2 regions of the Bradyrhizobium sp. S3.12.5 genome follow, and region 2 is predicted to be linked to the other one. Evidence: riboswitches for the same ligand, from Rfam matches in the RefSeq annotation. Region 2 holds a riboswitch; the other holds the start of a gene.

Region 1 (7,456 bases), on a different contig from region 2:
AGAACGATCTGATGTTTACGACGCACTGGGAAGAGGTCGCTCCGGGCACGGTCGTGATCGGTCGCATGACGCTTACGGCGCAAAACAATGGGCTATTCAGCTGCACAGCTGAATTTGATGGCTATCCTGCCACGCAACTGACGTCCGAGAACCTTCCGGCCATGGTCGATTGCGTATTAACTTTGGAAGCATACGGTACGGGACCCAATGCGCCTTATCCTGAAGTCTCAGTCACGGAATTCAGTGCAATATCAATTGCCCCGGACTTCGTGGCGGCAAATGTGCGGTGGGCGGCGAGTGGAGGAGCGGTGATAAAGCGGGACGGTGTACCGAGGCTTGTATCGATGTCGCCTATCCGGTGGCCGGCGCATAATGAGGACCGCTTTGCGGATTTCGACACGAGCGACCGTCGGGCAAAACGGCTGTTCGTCAGCGGCGAGAATGCGCGGCCCTGACACGATCACGGCTCAGGCGACGCGAGCAAGTTCTCGGCGTTCCCACTGAGCTAGGCGATAAAGTCAAGCCGGCGCCGACCTGAAGGGTCTTAAGCTCGGGATCACGGCGCCGGGGTTATCGACCGACACCATGGCGCGTTACTACATCAAGAAATCAGGATTGGGCCCGCGCGATGTGAACATCATCGCAGTCGGCAGCGGCGCTCCAGGCTTGGATCAGCGTCTGGGCCATCGCGACACGCTTGCGCTGCCCGCCGGACAATTGATGCGGATAGCGCTCCTCGAACCCTTTCAGGCCGACTTATCTTCAAACCCTTCGGCCAGCCGTCGTATTCGATGATCAGAGACCAAGCGCCGTCAGGGCCGGATAGCTATCCGGAGGCAACGCAACCTCAATCATCTGCCAGCACCGGGCTTCGCCTCCGCATGTACCGCCTCGAGCAAATGCCGACCGTGGTGAGAGCTTCGGAAGTCGCGGGAAATCCATACCTGAAGCACACCGTACGCTCCAGCTGCTTCTCACGGCCTGTACGGCGGAGATGGTGGCGACCCCTACAATCTGCCGTGTGGCTTGTTGCTCGATGACAAAAATGTAGACCTTGTCGGGATCCTGAATCAGGCGACAAGGCCGCCTGCTTCGCGTCTTCAAGGCTGAACTCTGGTCCGGGGCCACCTAGTTCGGAAAGTAGCTTTTCGACCGCTTCTGCGATCGTGTCCTCATCTCCCGGCCGGCCTTTGCGCATAGCCGTGCCCGCGTGGAGCAGGCCTTGCGCTTCAGCGCCAATACGAACACCCGCCGCGTTAGCCCCTCTTGAGGAAAGTCATCGTCAGAAAGATACAGAAAACGCAATTGAGAGCAACTATCAACCTCGGTAGGGAATAGGACCTCCGCACTCGGTATAAGCAACACAGGTGAAGAAAGTGCAAGCTGTTGCCGTTCTCAGAATCGACTGCGACTTGATCAGCTGAGAACTCGTTGTGGACTTTCTTCGATTGGAACATAAATCCACCAGACCGTACATTCGCGCGTGGACAGCCCAAGCGATTGCCGACCGTCGCTCACGAGCGGCTCCATGCTGTAGACCTTGCACCATGATATTCGCCGCGGCCATAGGCGCATCAGCTCGGCGCGTCGGAATGTGAGATGCCCCAAGTCGCGTGCGTCACCCGTACAAAGTTGCGCGAAGTCCACCAGGTGTCATACGCGTGCGCCGACAAAATCGTGTGAACAACATCGCGAAAGATTTTGCACGCTAATGCACCATCTTAAGCTTACCTCGAAGAATCGAAAGATAATGCCAAGCACAGCTTGTTTGGACCTTCGCTCCTCGTTTAAGGGACCATCACGGAACGGGAGTGGTTGCGATGGGGCATGGGCAGGCCGAACTTGTCGGACGAAAACCTGTAATCTTCGGGCACCGTAAGGTGCGGCCGCGAGCGTGCGTGGCGGTCGGAAAGCGGCATCTGCGCGCCTTTCTTCGGGATGTGCTGGAGGGTATGGGGTTTGTTATCAGCGAATGCGGCACTGCTGACGAGTTGTCGCACGTACTCTGCACGGAGTTCCCTGATCTGATCCTGCTCGGCATTGGCTCGGATCGCATCGAGCCTGGACGATTGCTCGAGATACTCGTACGCGAAGAATTTGCGGGCAAAGTGCTGGCGTTCGGCGCCCGCGAGTCGATCATCATCACGGCAGTGCAACAGGTCGGGGGCGAATATGGACTTGCTATGCTGCCGCCACTGAGAACGCCGTTTGCAGCTGAGACGTTGCGCGATCGGGTCGCCATGCTCTTGCCCAGAGAGCCGGCGCCCCGTCCGGCGGTCCATGTCGGAGAAGCCTTACACGCTGGCTGGCTTGAGCTCTGGTATGAGCCGAAGTTTGACGCGTGTACCCTCAGCCGCCGCGGCGCCGAGGCGCTTGTGCGAATGCGGCACCCGACCTGGGGCGTTGTTCCACCGGCCTATTTCATCCCGGAGCCTCACGATCCGCATTTTAGGGAGTTGTCGCAGTTCGTGATCGACCGCGCCATCAAGGATTGGCACTATCTTCTGGAGCACCAAACTTCCATCGATCTCTCCGTCAATCTGCCGGCCGCATTCCTGATTGACCCGCAGGCGGTACGTGATCTCTGTCAGCGCATGCCGTCGCACCCGGATTTCGGCGGCTTGACGATTGAAATCGAGAGCAAGGAGGCCATCCAGAACCTAGATCTCCTGATCGAGGTCGCGCGTGAGGTTCGCTTTCACAACATTGGCTTTGCAATCGACAATGTCGGCACCAATTGGCCGCAGCTCATGGGGGTGGAAAAATTCCCGTTCATGAAGTTGAAAGTGGAACGGCAGTTCATCGCTGGTTGCGGAAATGGGGCCCTGAAGCGAACCGTGTGCCGCCATATCGTTGATCTAGCCAAAGAGTACAGTGTGCGCACTGTCGCCGAAGGTGTGGAGAGCGAGGCCGACCTGATTGCTGTGACCGAACTCGGCTTCGACCTTGCGCAGGGCCATCTGTTCGGAAAGGCCATGCCGCTGAAGCAATTTGCACAATCATCCTTCAGCCCTTCTCCACTTCGTCCAAAATAGTTGCACGACAGGTGGCTAAGCACGGTCAGGCAAAGCGGACCAGCGCTCGTCCGCACTGCTGCGCCTAGTCGGTACCAGGCGTGCTGACAGGCGGTCACTTTGCAAAGCCAGCGTCGCTCCTCCCAGCGCAACTTCATTTCTCTCCGAAGCCACGCGTAGCGTTTTGTAGCACAGACTGTTCTTGGCCAGTCTCAGCCAGTTCCGCGGAGATAACGTTGCAGCCATCAGCGAGGTTTGCACAAAACCTCCGGTCAAGGCGTGTGACCGAAGGTCTGCCGAGATCCGGCGTAGACGCGCGTTGGCTCGCGGCTTTTAGTCGCGCCGCCGGTTCGTAATCGTCGAGCCTCGCTTGGTCCCGCGCTGCTGTGATAGACAAACCTGGCAGCGCGCAGCGGATGAGTCGCGAGTGGCTCTCGGAGTAGGGCCCGAGGGCTCGTATCGCTCGAAATTAAGGCGGCCTGTTGCTGTCGCAGACGCAACATGGTCTCAGACCCGGGCAGCACAATTGCGCGAATTGCCCAGCATTGAGCGCGTCCGTTTGGCACGGCCCTTGAAAGGGATCGCGAATGGCATCGTTCGCCCAAAGGAGTCGGAAGGTATGGCTTACAAGATCGTCGCTTCGCAATGTACGGTTTGCGGTGCATGTGAGTTCGAGTGTCCCAACGCGGCGATCAGCCTCAAGCGCGACATTTACGTTATCGACGCCAAGAAGTGTACGGAGTGCGAGGGCCATTGCGACACGCCGCAATGCGCGGTCGTCTGTCCGGTGCCTGACACCTGTGTCCCGTCTAAGACAGCATAACCAACCCGCGTCGAGAAACCTTCATCGCTCGATTTCGCCTAAGACCGTCATAGCCGACCTAGTACGGCTCGCAATGACTTGGGCAACACGCAGCCAGGCTCGGTGGGTTGACGCATCGAGCCCCGTCCGCAAAATGCCGGAAGTCGTGGTCTCCGGTTTGATCCGGAGCTAAGAGGGAAGCCGGTGTAATCCCGGCGCTGCCCCCGCAACTGTGAGCGGCGAGCCGCTGTCCAACGAAGTCACTGAAGCCAGGCGGCTTCGGGAAGGCCGGACAGCAGCGACGACCCGCGAGCCAGCAGACCTGCCTCGACAAGATATCGTCCACGGGCGGGGTGTCCCGGTGGTGCACCTAACAGCTGTCGCTCACGCGACATTCGCTGCACGCGTCCGCCATGGCCTTTGCCCCAATCATGGGGTCTAAGCTATGTCTATTCGTTCGCTTCCCGTTGCCACACTGGGGACGTCACGCATCGGCCCACGACGCGAGCTCAAGTTCGCGCTCGAGAGCTACTGGGCGGGAAAGTCCAGCGCAGCCGAGCTCCTCGAGGCGGGAAGTGGACTTCGTGCCGCGAATTGGGCACGGCAGAAATCCCGCGGCGCGACCGTCATTCCTTCGAATGACTTCTCGCTCTACGACCATGTGCTCGATACTAGCGTAATGGTCGGCGCCATTCCCGACGTATACGGCTGGACCGGCGGTCCTGTGTCGCGCAAGACCTACCTCACCATGGCATGTGGCGCTCAGGATGGTGGTCACGCTCAGCATGGGCCTGGCGTAGCCGCGCAGGAGATGACGAAGTGGTTCGATACCAACTACCACTACATGGTGCCGGAATTTCAACAGCATCAAATCCTTAGGTATTCCTCTCGAAAGCCGATCGAGGAGTATGAGGAGGCAAAAAGTCTCGGCTCCCAGGGTCCCGTCCTGGTTGGCCCAGTCACTTTCCTGAAGCTCGGCAAAAGCTCAAATCCAGCATTCAATCCGTTGTCGTTGCTCGATCGGCTCCTCCCAGTCTATGTCGATGTTCTCCGCGAACTAGCCTCGCGCGGTGCTGAATGGGTTCAGCTCGATGAGCCATTCCTAGTGATGGACCTGGATGAGGCATTTCGGGCGGCTGTCCGCCGGGCCTATGCTCATTTCGCAAAGGCCGTGCCGGCGCTTAAAATCATGCTGGCCACTTATTTCGGGGCCATCGGCGACAATCTTGAAACAACCTTGGCCTTGCCCGTTGCCGGGCTTCATTTGGACCTGGTTCGGGCGCCCGAGCAGTTGGACACAATTGTGGCCACCGCCCGTAGAGATCTCGTGGTCTCGTTAGGCGTCGTCGATGGGCGCAACGTGTGGCGCTCCAATCTTCCGTCGCTGCTCCGCCACTTGCCCCTCTGGTCAAAAACCTGGGCAGGGACTGTGTTCAGGTTGCTCCCTCCTGCTCGCTGCTTCATGTTCGATCGACATTGAGCTAGAGACCGATCTCGATCCCAATCTGAAGACGTGGCTGGCGTTCTCAGTTCAGAAGATCAAGGAACTTTCGATATTGGGCAAAGCGCTGGCCGGCCATGCTGTCGAGGTGGCCGATTCACTTGCGTTCTCGGAGGACGCCGCCGTCACGCGCGCAACATCCCCCACGATCCACAACGCGAACATCGCCGGACGAATGGCCGCGATCGACGATAGCATGCGTCGCAGTCGCAGCGCATTCACCCAGCGCGCCCACGTCCAGCGCGCCGCGTTCGCATTGCCGATGTTTCCAACGACAACCATAGGATCCTTCCCGCAAATGACCGACGTCCGGAATGCGCGTGCGGCTCATGCACGGGGAGCGCTGAATGACACGCAGTACGAGCACCTTCTGAAAGCGGAGACAGCCCGTACCGTGCAGCGGCGGGAAGATATCGGCCTGGACGTGCTCGTCCACGGTGAGTTCGAGCGCAATGACATGGTTCAATACTTTGGCGAGCAGCTGTTGGGCTTCGCTTTCACCAAGCACGGCTGGGTTCAGTCTTATGGCTCGCGGTACGTTCGTCCGCCTATTCTGTTCGGAGATGTCTCCCGGCCGAAGCCCATGACCGTTGAGTGGTGGCGCTATGCGCAGTCTCTGACCAAAAAACCCGTCAAAGCTATGCTGACCGGACCGGTGACGATCCTGAACTGTTCGTTCGTCCGTGACGACATCCCGCGGAGCGAGACATGCCGACAGATCGCTCTCGCGATCCGGGATGAGGTCATCGAGCTTGAGGCAGCCGGAGCGAGCATGATCCAGATCGATGAGGCTGCGTTGCGCGAGGGATCGCCGCTACGCAAATCGCAGTGGAAGAACTAGCTCGATTGGGCAGTGGACAGCTTCCGCGTTTGCTCCTCGGCGGTCGACGACCGAACTCAGATCCATACCCACATGTGCTATTCCGAGTTCAACGAAATCATCGATGCGATCGCAGCAATGGATGCCGACGTGATTTCAATTGAGACCTCGCGTTCTAAAATGGAATTGCTCGATGCCTTCCAGAGCTAGAAATATCCCAATGAGATCGGGCACGGCTTCTATGACATTCATTCACCGCGCATTGCCGCAGCGGCGGAGATCAAGCAGCTGATTATGTTGGCGCGGCAGCGAGTTTCCGATCGGCAGCTCTGGATCAATCCCGACTGCGGACTTGAAACGCGAAGGTGGGAGGAGGTGCGTCCCGTGCTCGTCAATATGGTGTCCGCCGCACGCAAGTTGCGGGCTGAGTCATGGTGGTGCGGAGCGTTTGGTCAACGCGTTTGTGAATACGCTTTGGGAGCTTGTGACGCCCGCGGGCTCCCAAGGATTCCAGCGCCCGGCAATGCCAGCGGGCGTTGGCGGAGACGGTAGCATACAGCTGGCGACAAGCTCGAGTCTCGATCCGACGGCCGACAGCATGCCGGCGATGCCGATCAGGTGACATGTTCCGTTGTCATTAACGCTGGACGCGAACCGCAGCCCGACTGTTTCATTTATCCATCGCGTGGATGCGTGCCATCACAACAATCAATTTTACCGCCCTTGCGGAATGTCATACGAAATTGGCGGCTTGGCACGATGCTCGGGAAAGGTAATCGAGCGCCGTTGGTGTTTGGCGGTGCCAAATGCTGCTGCGCCACGCAAACGGTGGCTTGAGTTTCAGGGCACGGCACCGAAACCGCTTGCGCGAAGGATCCCAGCTTGAGCAAGGCACTGCCTTGCCAACCGGACAGCGGGCGAGTGGTGGTCAAGTCCTGAGGTTTTCCCACAGGAGTGGAAGGCAAGCGGCTCCAGATTTCGTGCGGAGCGATATCCGCTCCTCGTTGCTTGACGGCGAATGCCCTCGCCGTAAATCGATCGCCGGTAGTCCTCCCTACCGACGAAAGCTGGTGCGATTCATAAAGCGGCGTCGCTCCAGCGTGACTTTCGCCCGGCCTCCCGAGGAGGCCGGGCTTTTTTGTGCCTTCACGAGATCAGTCATTGGCCTCATTGCAGGGCGCCGGGTTGTTGTCGCATCTGCGACGCCAACGTATGAGGCCGGTGCGTTGACCTATCTTCTATAGAAGGCTTTGGTGTGGTGTTCGTACGCCTGGGTAGTCTCGGATACTCGATCTTAGGCAGCCCGCCCGGTCAGCGAA
Region 2 (7,456 bases):
GCTCGATATAGGTGTCGACCGAGAGCGGATGACGGAGCTCCGCGAGATTCGCCAGCCGCAGCGACGGCAGGCTGGTGCGGCCGCGGCGCCAGCCGGCCGCGAACGCCGCGAGGTCGGAATCCGAGTACGAGAGCACCACGAGATCGGCCGGGTCCTGGCCGATGTCCCTTGGCGTCGCGGTCTCCTCGAGACCGCGGCTCTCGCGGAAGACGACGTGCATCAGACTCCCAATCCCGCCTTGATCGCGGCCGCGTCGATATCGCCGTGCTCGCCGATCACGACGAGCTTTGACTGCCTGTGACCCGCGCCCCAGGGCTTGTCGAACTGATGCCGCACACGCTCGCCGACGGCCTGCAGCAGCAGGCGCATCGGCTTGCCCGCGACCGCGATGTAGCCCTTGACGCGCAGCACGTTCTGCTCACGTGACAGCTTCTGGACCGATGCGACCAGTGCATCGATGTCAGTGACCTCAGGAAGATCGATCACGACGGAGGCAAAATCGTCGTGCTCGTGGTCCTCCTCGCCATCATGATGCGAGGGGCGCGCGGCGAGATCGTTCTCGGCGGCAGCACCGAGGCCAAGGATGACGCGCGCATCGATCGCGCCGTCGGTCACCGGCAGCATCGGTACGCGGCGCGGCATCTCGGCGGTGATCAACGCCTTGGCGGCCTCAATGCCGGCTGCGCCCGCAAGATCGGCCTTGGTCAGCAGCACGATGTCGGCGCAGGCGATCTGGTCCTCGAACACTTCCGACAGTGGCGTCTCGTGATCGAGATTGTCGTCCGACGCACGTTGCGCTTCGACCGCAGCCGGATCCGGCGCAAAGCGGCCGGCGGCGACCGCCTCGGCATCGGCGAGCGCGATCACGCCATCAACCGTGATGCGCGAGCGGATCTCCGGCCAGTCGAACGCCTTCAGCAGCGGCTTTGGCAGCGCCAACCCCGAAGTCTCGATCAGGATGTGATCGGGCCGCACCGGGCGAGCCAAGAGCTTCTCCATGGTCGGAATGAAATCATCCGCAACGGTGCAGCAGATGCAGCCATTGGCGAGCTCGACGATGTTCTCTTCGGGGCAGTTCGCATCCGCGCAGGACTTCAAGATCTCGCCGTCGACGCCTTCGCTGCCGAACTCGTTGACAAGCACGGCGAGCTTCTTGCCGTTGGGATTGGCGAGCAGATGCTGGATCAGCGTCGTCTTGCCGGAGCCGAGAAAGCCGGTGACCACCGTCACAGGGACTTTTGCGAGCGAGTTCATTCGGCGGCCTCCGGCAACACGGCAATGGGGGGAATGCGGGCAAGCGACTGCTTGCGGAAGATCTCAGGCCTGCTGCGCCACGGCACGAGGCCATCGGGCGCGGCGGCATAGGCGGCAGCGCCCGCGACCACGTCCTGCGCGTTGGCATCCGACAGCCGGCCATAGACATAGGACCAGCGGCCGGGCGCGCTGAGCGCCACCGAGCAGCCCTGGCTGCATGCAGACAGGCATTCGACGGGAACCACATTGACGCCGTCGGGCACGCCGGCCTCGAGGATCGCTCCATGCAGGCGCTTGCCGGGTGTCGCCTCGCCTTCGCTCGGCGTCTCGCCGGCACGGCAGGTGATGCAGACGTGAAGTGTAACGGTCATCGCCTCTTCCAGAAGTATCTGCGGGAGGCGAAGAGGCACACGAACCGTTCTTGCGAAGGCCCGTTTCCCCGTCGCGGAACACCCCGTCCGCCGGTTCAAGAATCGTCCGCGCTGGCAGGTCTCCCGGCTTGCGGAGCAGGGTTTCCCCTTCGATCCCCGCCTTCCCGATCCGCAAGTAGGATCAGTGGCTTTGGGCATCTCTCCGGTCACGGTCGCGGGGGCGGCTGCAGTTTGGACCCAAATCTTGCCGATTCGGACCCTATCGCATTCCCTCTTCGCCTGTCATAGGACAGGAACCAACGCCGGGTCACCATTTGCCCCCGGCCGCCTCTTGTCAAGCCGAAGGACCGGGTACGATGACGCCTGAACCGGATACAAAAACGGCCGCGGAAGCCGACGCCAGGCATGCCGCGAAGATGGCGAAAATCAAGGTCGCGCGCGACAAGATCATGGCGACCAAGAGCGGCGAAAAGGGCCTCATCATCGTCCATACCGGTGCCGGCAAGGGCAAGTCCTCCTCCGCCTTCGGCATGATCGTGCGCTGCGTCGCCCACGGCTTCCCCTGCGCCGTCGTGCAGTTCATCAAGGGCGCCTGGGATACCGGCGAGCGGCGCCTGCTCACCGGCCATTTTGGCGAGCTCTGCCAGTTCCATGCGATGGGCGAAGGCTTTACCTGGGAGACGCAGGACCGCGCCCGCGACATCGCGGCCGCGCGCGCCGGCTGGGACAAGGCGAAGGAACTGATTCTCGATTCCAATCTGCGCATGGTCGTGCTCGACGAGATCAACATCGCGCTGCGCTACGACTATCTCGACATCGCGGAGGTCGTCGATTTCCTGAAGACCTCGAAACCGCCGATGACGCATGTCGTGCTCACCGGGCGCAACGCCAAGGACGAGCTGATCGAGATCGCCGATCTCGTCACCGAGATGACGCTGGTGAAGCATCCGTTCCGCTCCGGCATCAAGGCGCAGGCCGGCGTCGAGTTCTGAAGACACCAAGCTCTGAAAAAACCAAGCTCTTAAAAAAACCATGGCGCGCGCATTGATGATCCAGGGAGCCGGCTCGGACGTGGGCAAATCGCTCATCGTCGCCGGTCTCGCGCGCGCCTTCACGCGCCGCGGACTCCGCGTGCTCCCGTTCAAGCCGCAGAACATGTCGAACAATGCCGCCGTCACCATCGATGGTGGCGAGATCGGCCGCGCCCAGGCGCTGCAGGCGCTCGCCGCCGGCGTCGAGCCGCACACCGACATGAACCCGGTGCTGCTGAAACCCGAGACGGATGTCGGCGCGCAGGTCATCGTGCAGGGCAAGCGCATCGCGACCGCGCGTGCACGCGAATACGCGGCGATGAAGCCTTCCTTGATGGGCGCGGTGCTGGAGAGCTTTGAGCGGCTGAAGGCGCGCTCCGATCTGGTGCTGGTCGAAGGCGCCGGCAGTCCGGCCGAGGTGAATCTGCGCAAGGCCGACATCGCCAATATGGGCTTTGCGCGCAAGGCCGACGTGCCCGTCGTGCTGGTCGGCGACATCGATCGCGGCGGCGTCATCGCGCAGCTCGTCGGCATCAAGACGGTGATCGACCCCGACGATGCCGCGATGATCCAGGGTTTTGTCATCAACAAGTTCCGCGGCGATCCCACGCTGTTCGACGACGGCTACAGGCTGATCGAAGCGAAGACCGAATGGCGCGGCCTTGGCGTGCTGCCCTGGTTCGCGCGCGCCGGCGAGCTGCCGGCCGAGGATGCGCTGGGCTTAAGCGACGCGCGCAAGCCAGACCAGTGCAAGATTGCCTGCCTCGGGCTGTCGCGGATTGCCAATTTCGACGATCTCGATCCGCTGAAGCTCGAGCCGGGTGTCGATCTCGTGATTGTGCGTCCGGGCGAAGCGATCCCGGGCGATGTCAGCCTCGTCATCATCCCCGGCTCAAAATCCACCCGCGGCGATCTCGCCTTTCTGCGCGCACAGGGCTGGGACATCGATCTGCTCGCGCATCACCGCAGGGGCGGTCATGTGCTCGGCCTCTGCGGCGGCTATCAGATGCTCGGACGCAGCGTCGCCGACCCTGATGGCATTGAGGGGCCCGCGGGCGACACGCCGGGCCTTGGCCTGCTGGATGTGGAAACTGTGATGAGCCCGCAGAAGACGCTGACGCGTGTGACGGCGGTCCATGCGGCGACGGATCAGCCGGTCCAGGCCTACGAGATCCACATCGGTCGCACCGATGGACCTGATCGCGCGCGGCCGTTCTCCAAACTGAACGGCGAGCCCGAAGGCGCGATCTCACGCGATGGGCGCGTGCAAGGCAGCTATCTGCACGGCCTCTTTACGTCGGACGCATTTCGCAGGGCATTCCTTGCAAAGCTCGACATTCCCGCGGGCGACGAGCCCTATCACGCCAGGGTCGAGAGCGCGCTCGACGCACTCGCCGATCACATCGAAAAGCATCTCGACGTCGAAGGCCTCCTCGCGTTAGCGCGCTAGGACCTCGGCAAGGCGCAACCATTCGGCCTCAGCGCCCGGAAGCCCAAGGCGCAGCCATGTCGGGTTTTGCGCGAAGACGCGGGACCAGATCTGGCCACGCGCGAGCTTGTCCTGCGCGGCACGCGCATCCGGCGCCTCGTAGAGGCGAAACAGGGGCGCACCGCCAACCAGCCGCCAGCCTTGCGACTGCGCGATGTCGTCGAGGCGAACGCAGTCGCGGGCAAGCCGCGCTGACGTCGCCTTGGCCCAGGCGTCATCGCGCAAGGCGCGGCAGCCAATCGCGATCGCCGCGCCCGACACCGGCCATGGACCTGACGCCGCCGCGATTCTGCCGACGTCATCCGCATGACCGATCGCGAAGCCGAGCCGCAGGCCGGCAAGACCATAGAACTTTCCGAACGAGCGCAGGATCAGCAGCCCCGGCCGCCCCGCTTCCGAAGCGAGCGAGAGCTCGGGAATGCCGTCCGCAAAACTCTCGTCGATGACGAGGTGACCGACGCGCGGCAACAGCGCGAGCAGATCCTTCGGCGCATAACGGCGGCCGTCGGGATTGTTGGGATTGACGACGATGGCAAGGTTCGCCCCCGCCAGCGCGTCGGGCGCCCTCACCTCCTCGACCTCCCATCCCGCAGCCGACAGAACGGCGGCATATTCGTTGTAGGTCGGCGCGAGAATGCGCGCGCGGCCGCGCGGCGCGAGTTGCGGGAGCAATTGAATGGCAGCCTGTGCGCCGCCCATCGCAACGATCGGCGCGCTCGTGCCATAGGCATGCCGGGCCGTCTGAAGCAGGGCGTCGAGCTCGGACCGCGACGGCAACGCCTGCCAATGATGCGCGGCGATCTCGCCCACCGGATAGGTGAGCCGGTTGATTCCGGTCGACAGATCAATCCAATCCTCTGCGCGTCCGCCAAAACGCTGCCGGGCCAGATCAAGATTTCCACCGTGCTCGCGCATGCCCTGTTCTTTCACGCGCAGGCCAGGATCGCAAGGAGCCCCGCGAGCAGCAGCATGGCCCGACGGTAGACGGTCAATCCCTCGCCGATGTCGGCCGCAAGCGGATCGCGCGCGCCTCCGTTCAGCCAGGGCTCGTCGGTGATGCTGCCGTGATAGATGCGAGGGCCGCTGAGCCGCACGCCGAGCGCTCCCGCCATCGCCGCCTCCGGCCAGCCGGCATTGGGCGATCGATGACGGCGCGCATCGCGCATCATGCACGACAGCGCAGCGGCTCGTCGCGGCGCCAGCATCACGAACAGAAAGCCGGTCAGACGCGCCGGAATGAAATTCGCGACGTCGTCGATGCGCGCCGCGGCCCAGCCAAAGGCTTCGTGCCGTTCGTTGCGATGGCCGATCATGGAGTCGAGCGTGTTGATCGCCTTGTAGCCCAAAATACCGGGCAGGCCGAACAGCGCACCCCAGAACACCGGCGCGACGATGCCGTCGGACGCATTCTCCGCAAGGCTCTCGAGCGCCGCGCGCGCGATGCCGGCTTCATCGAGCGCGGCGGGATCGCGACCAACGATGCGCGAGACCGCCGCGCGGGCCGCGGCGATGTCGCCGCCCAGCAGGGGACTCGCGACCGCGGCGACATGATCATGCAACGAACGTAGCGCCACCAGCGGCCAGGCCAGGATGCCGGCCAGCGCGATTCCGATCCAACTCGGGGGAAGCAAGGACTGGAGCAGCCAGCCGAGCGCAACCGCGAGCGCAATCACCAGAAGCGCGCCGGCGATGCCGGCAGCGCGGCGGAGCGCCGGCGGGTCAGATTCGCGATTCCAGCCGGCATCGATGGCGGCGATCAGCCCGCCCAGCCAGGTCACGGGGTGGCCGATCCGCGCAAACAGCTTTGACGGCCAGCCCAGCAAGGCATCCACCGCCATCGCCACCACCATCGCGCCCGCAAAACCCACACTGGCCTCCTGTCCCGCCCCTGTTGCGCAAAGCGAGCGGCGAGCGCAAGCCCCCGGGTGCCTGATTTCGGCTTTGTCTTTGGCCACGATTGGTGATTAGTCAGGCCCACAGGAGACCTTCATGGCCGTCATCTTGATCACGGGCGGAGCGCGATCGGGCAAGAGCAAGCGTGCGGAAACGCGCACGCGCGCCTTCCCCGGGCAGCCGGTCTATGTCGCGACGGCCGAGGCGCTCGATGCGGAAATGGAGGCGCGCATCGCAAAACACCGCGCGCGCCGCGGAACCGACTGGATCGAGCGCGAGGTGCCGCTCGATCTCGTGCCCGCGCTGGTCGCAACCGATGGCGGCGGCGCGCGGCTCGTCGACTGTCTGACGCTGTGGCTCTCCAACCTGATGCATGCGGCGCGCGACTGGGAGCGCGAGGTGACCGAACTCGCCGCCGCCCTGCCCCGGCTCAGCAGCCCGGTGGTCTTCGTCACCAATGAGGTCGGCCTCGGCATCGTGCCCGACAATGCATTGGCGCGCAGCTTTCGCGACGCCGCCGGGATCATGAACCAGACCGTTGCGGCGGCCGCTGACGAAGTCGAGCTCGTCGTTGCCGGCCTGCCGTTGAAACTGAAATGATGCCGCGCGCCGCCATTCTGAAAGACGTGGTCGCCGATCTCAGGATCGCGGCGTCCTTCGTCACGATCGTGCCGGTGGCATCGTCAAAGCCGGCCGGCGACGGTGACATCGCGCGCGCGACCTGGGCGCTGCCGATCGCGGGATTGCTGGTGGGCCTTGCAGGCGCAGTATCCTATGCGCTTGCGAGCAGACTGGGACTGGCACCAGGCATGGCCGCCCTGCTCGCTCTGGCGACAACGACCCTCATCACCGGCGCGCTGCACGAGGACGGGCTCGCAGATACCGCCGACGGCCTCGGCGGCGGACGGACGCGCGAGCGCAAGCTCGAGATCATGCGCGACAGCCGAATCGGCAGCTATGGCGTCTGTGCGTTGATCCTGTCGTTCGGCCTGCGCTGGAGTGCGCTCGCCGCAATCGCCGATCCATGGGCCGTGATGCTGGCTTTGTGCTCGGCCCACGCTGCGGCCCGCGCCGGCGTGCCGGCCTTCATGTCGCTGGTCGCCCCTGCGCGTCCCGACGGGCTCTCCGCGCGCGCCGGATCGCCGCCGGGCCGCAGCGTGGCGATCGCCTTCGCTGTTGGAACGCTCGCCCTCGCCGTTGCGCTCGGACCGGCCAAGGCGCTGGTCGGCCTGGTCCTGCTCTCGCTCACCGGGCTGATCGTGGCGCAGCTTGCCATCCGTCAGATCGGCGGGCAGACCGGCGACATCCTCGGCGCTTTCGAGCAGGCCGGCGAGATCCTGATCCTGCTGGTGGCCGCAGCTTTCCTTCATGCGGGAGGATGATCGATGGTCGAGTTCGACGACGCCTTCCGCCTGCAA

What was found. A riboswitch is a leader RNA that binds a small molecule or an ion and turns the genes downstream of it on or off. The one in region 2 is predicted to bind cobalamin.
Region 1: another riboswitch for cobalamin. It lies ahead of metE (5-methyltetrahydropteroyltriglutamate--homocysteine S-methyltransferase); the one in region 2 lies ahead of ABIC09_RS02395 (DUF1636 family protein).

Annotation. Positions count from the first base shown of each region.
Region 1 is NZ_JBEPRF010000031.1:20,422-27,877, reverse strand. It holds gene ABIC09_RS33205 (hypothetical protein) at 12-455, shown strand; partial or broken gene ABIC09_RS33200 (ABC transporter ATP-binding protein) at 670-756, opposite strand; gene ABIC09_RS33195 (EAL domain-containing response regulator) at 1,821-3,035, shown strand; gene ABIC09_RS33190 (4Fe-4S binding protein) at 3,634-3,837, shown strand; cobalamin riboswitch at 3,967-4,160, shown strand; partial or broken gene metE (5-methyltetrahydropteroyltriglutamate--homocysteine S-methyltransferase) at 4,262-6,569, shown strand; gene ABIC09_RS33180 (hypothetical protein) at 6,812-7,069, opposite strand; partial or broken gene ABIC09_RS33175 (hypothetical protein) at 7,305-7,456, opposite strand, start outside.
Region 2 is NZ_JBEPRF010000002.1:37,940-45,395, forward strand. It holds gene cobN (cobaltochelatase subunit CobN) at 1-220, opposite strand, end outside; gene cobW (cobalamin biosynthesis protein CobW) at 220-1,254, opposite strand; gene ABIC09_RS02395 (DUF1636 family protein) at 1,251-1,625, opposite strand; cobalamin riboswitch at 1,722-1,941, opposite strand; gene cobO (cob(I)yrinic acid a,c-diamide adenosyltransferase) at 1,982-2,617, shown strand; gene ABIC09_RS02405 (cobyric acid synthase) at 2,658-4,106, shown strand; gene cobD (threonine-phosphate decarboxylase CobD) at 4,095-5,060, opposite strand; gene cbiB (adenosylcobinamide-phosphate synthase CbiB) at 5,072-6,013, opposite strand; gene cobU (bifunctional adenosylcobinamide kinase/adenosylcobinamide-phosphate guanylyltransferase) at 6,135-6,638, shown strand; gene cobS (adenosylcobinamide-GDP ribazoletransferase) at 6,635-7,420, shown strand; gene bluB (5,6-dimethylbenzimidazole synthase) at 7,424-7,456, shown strand, end outside.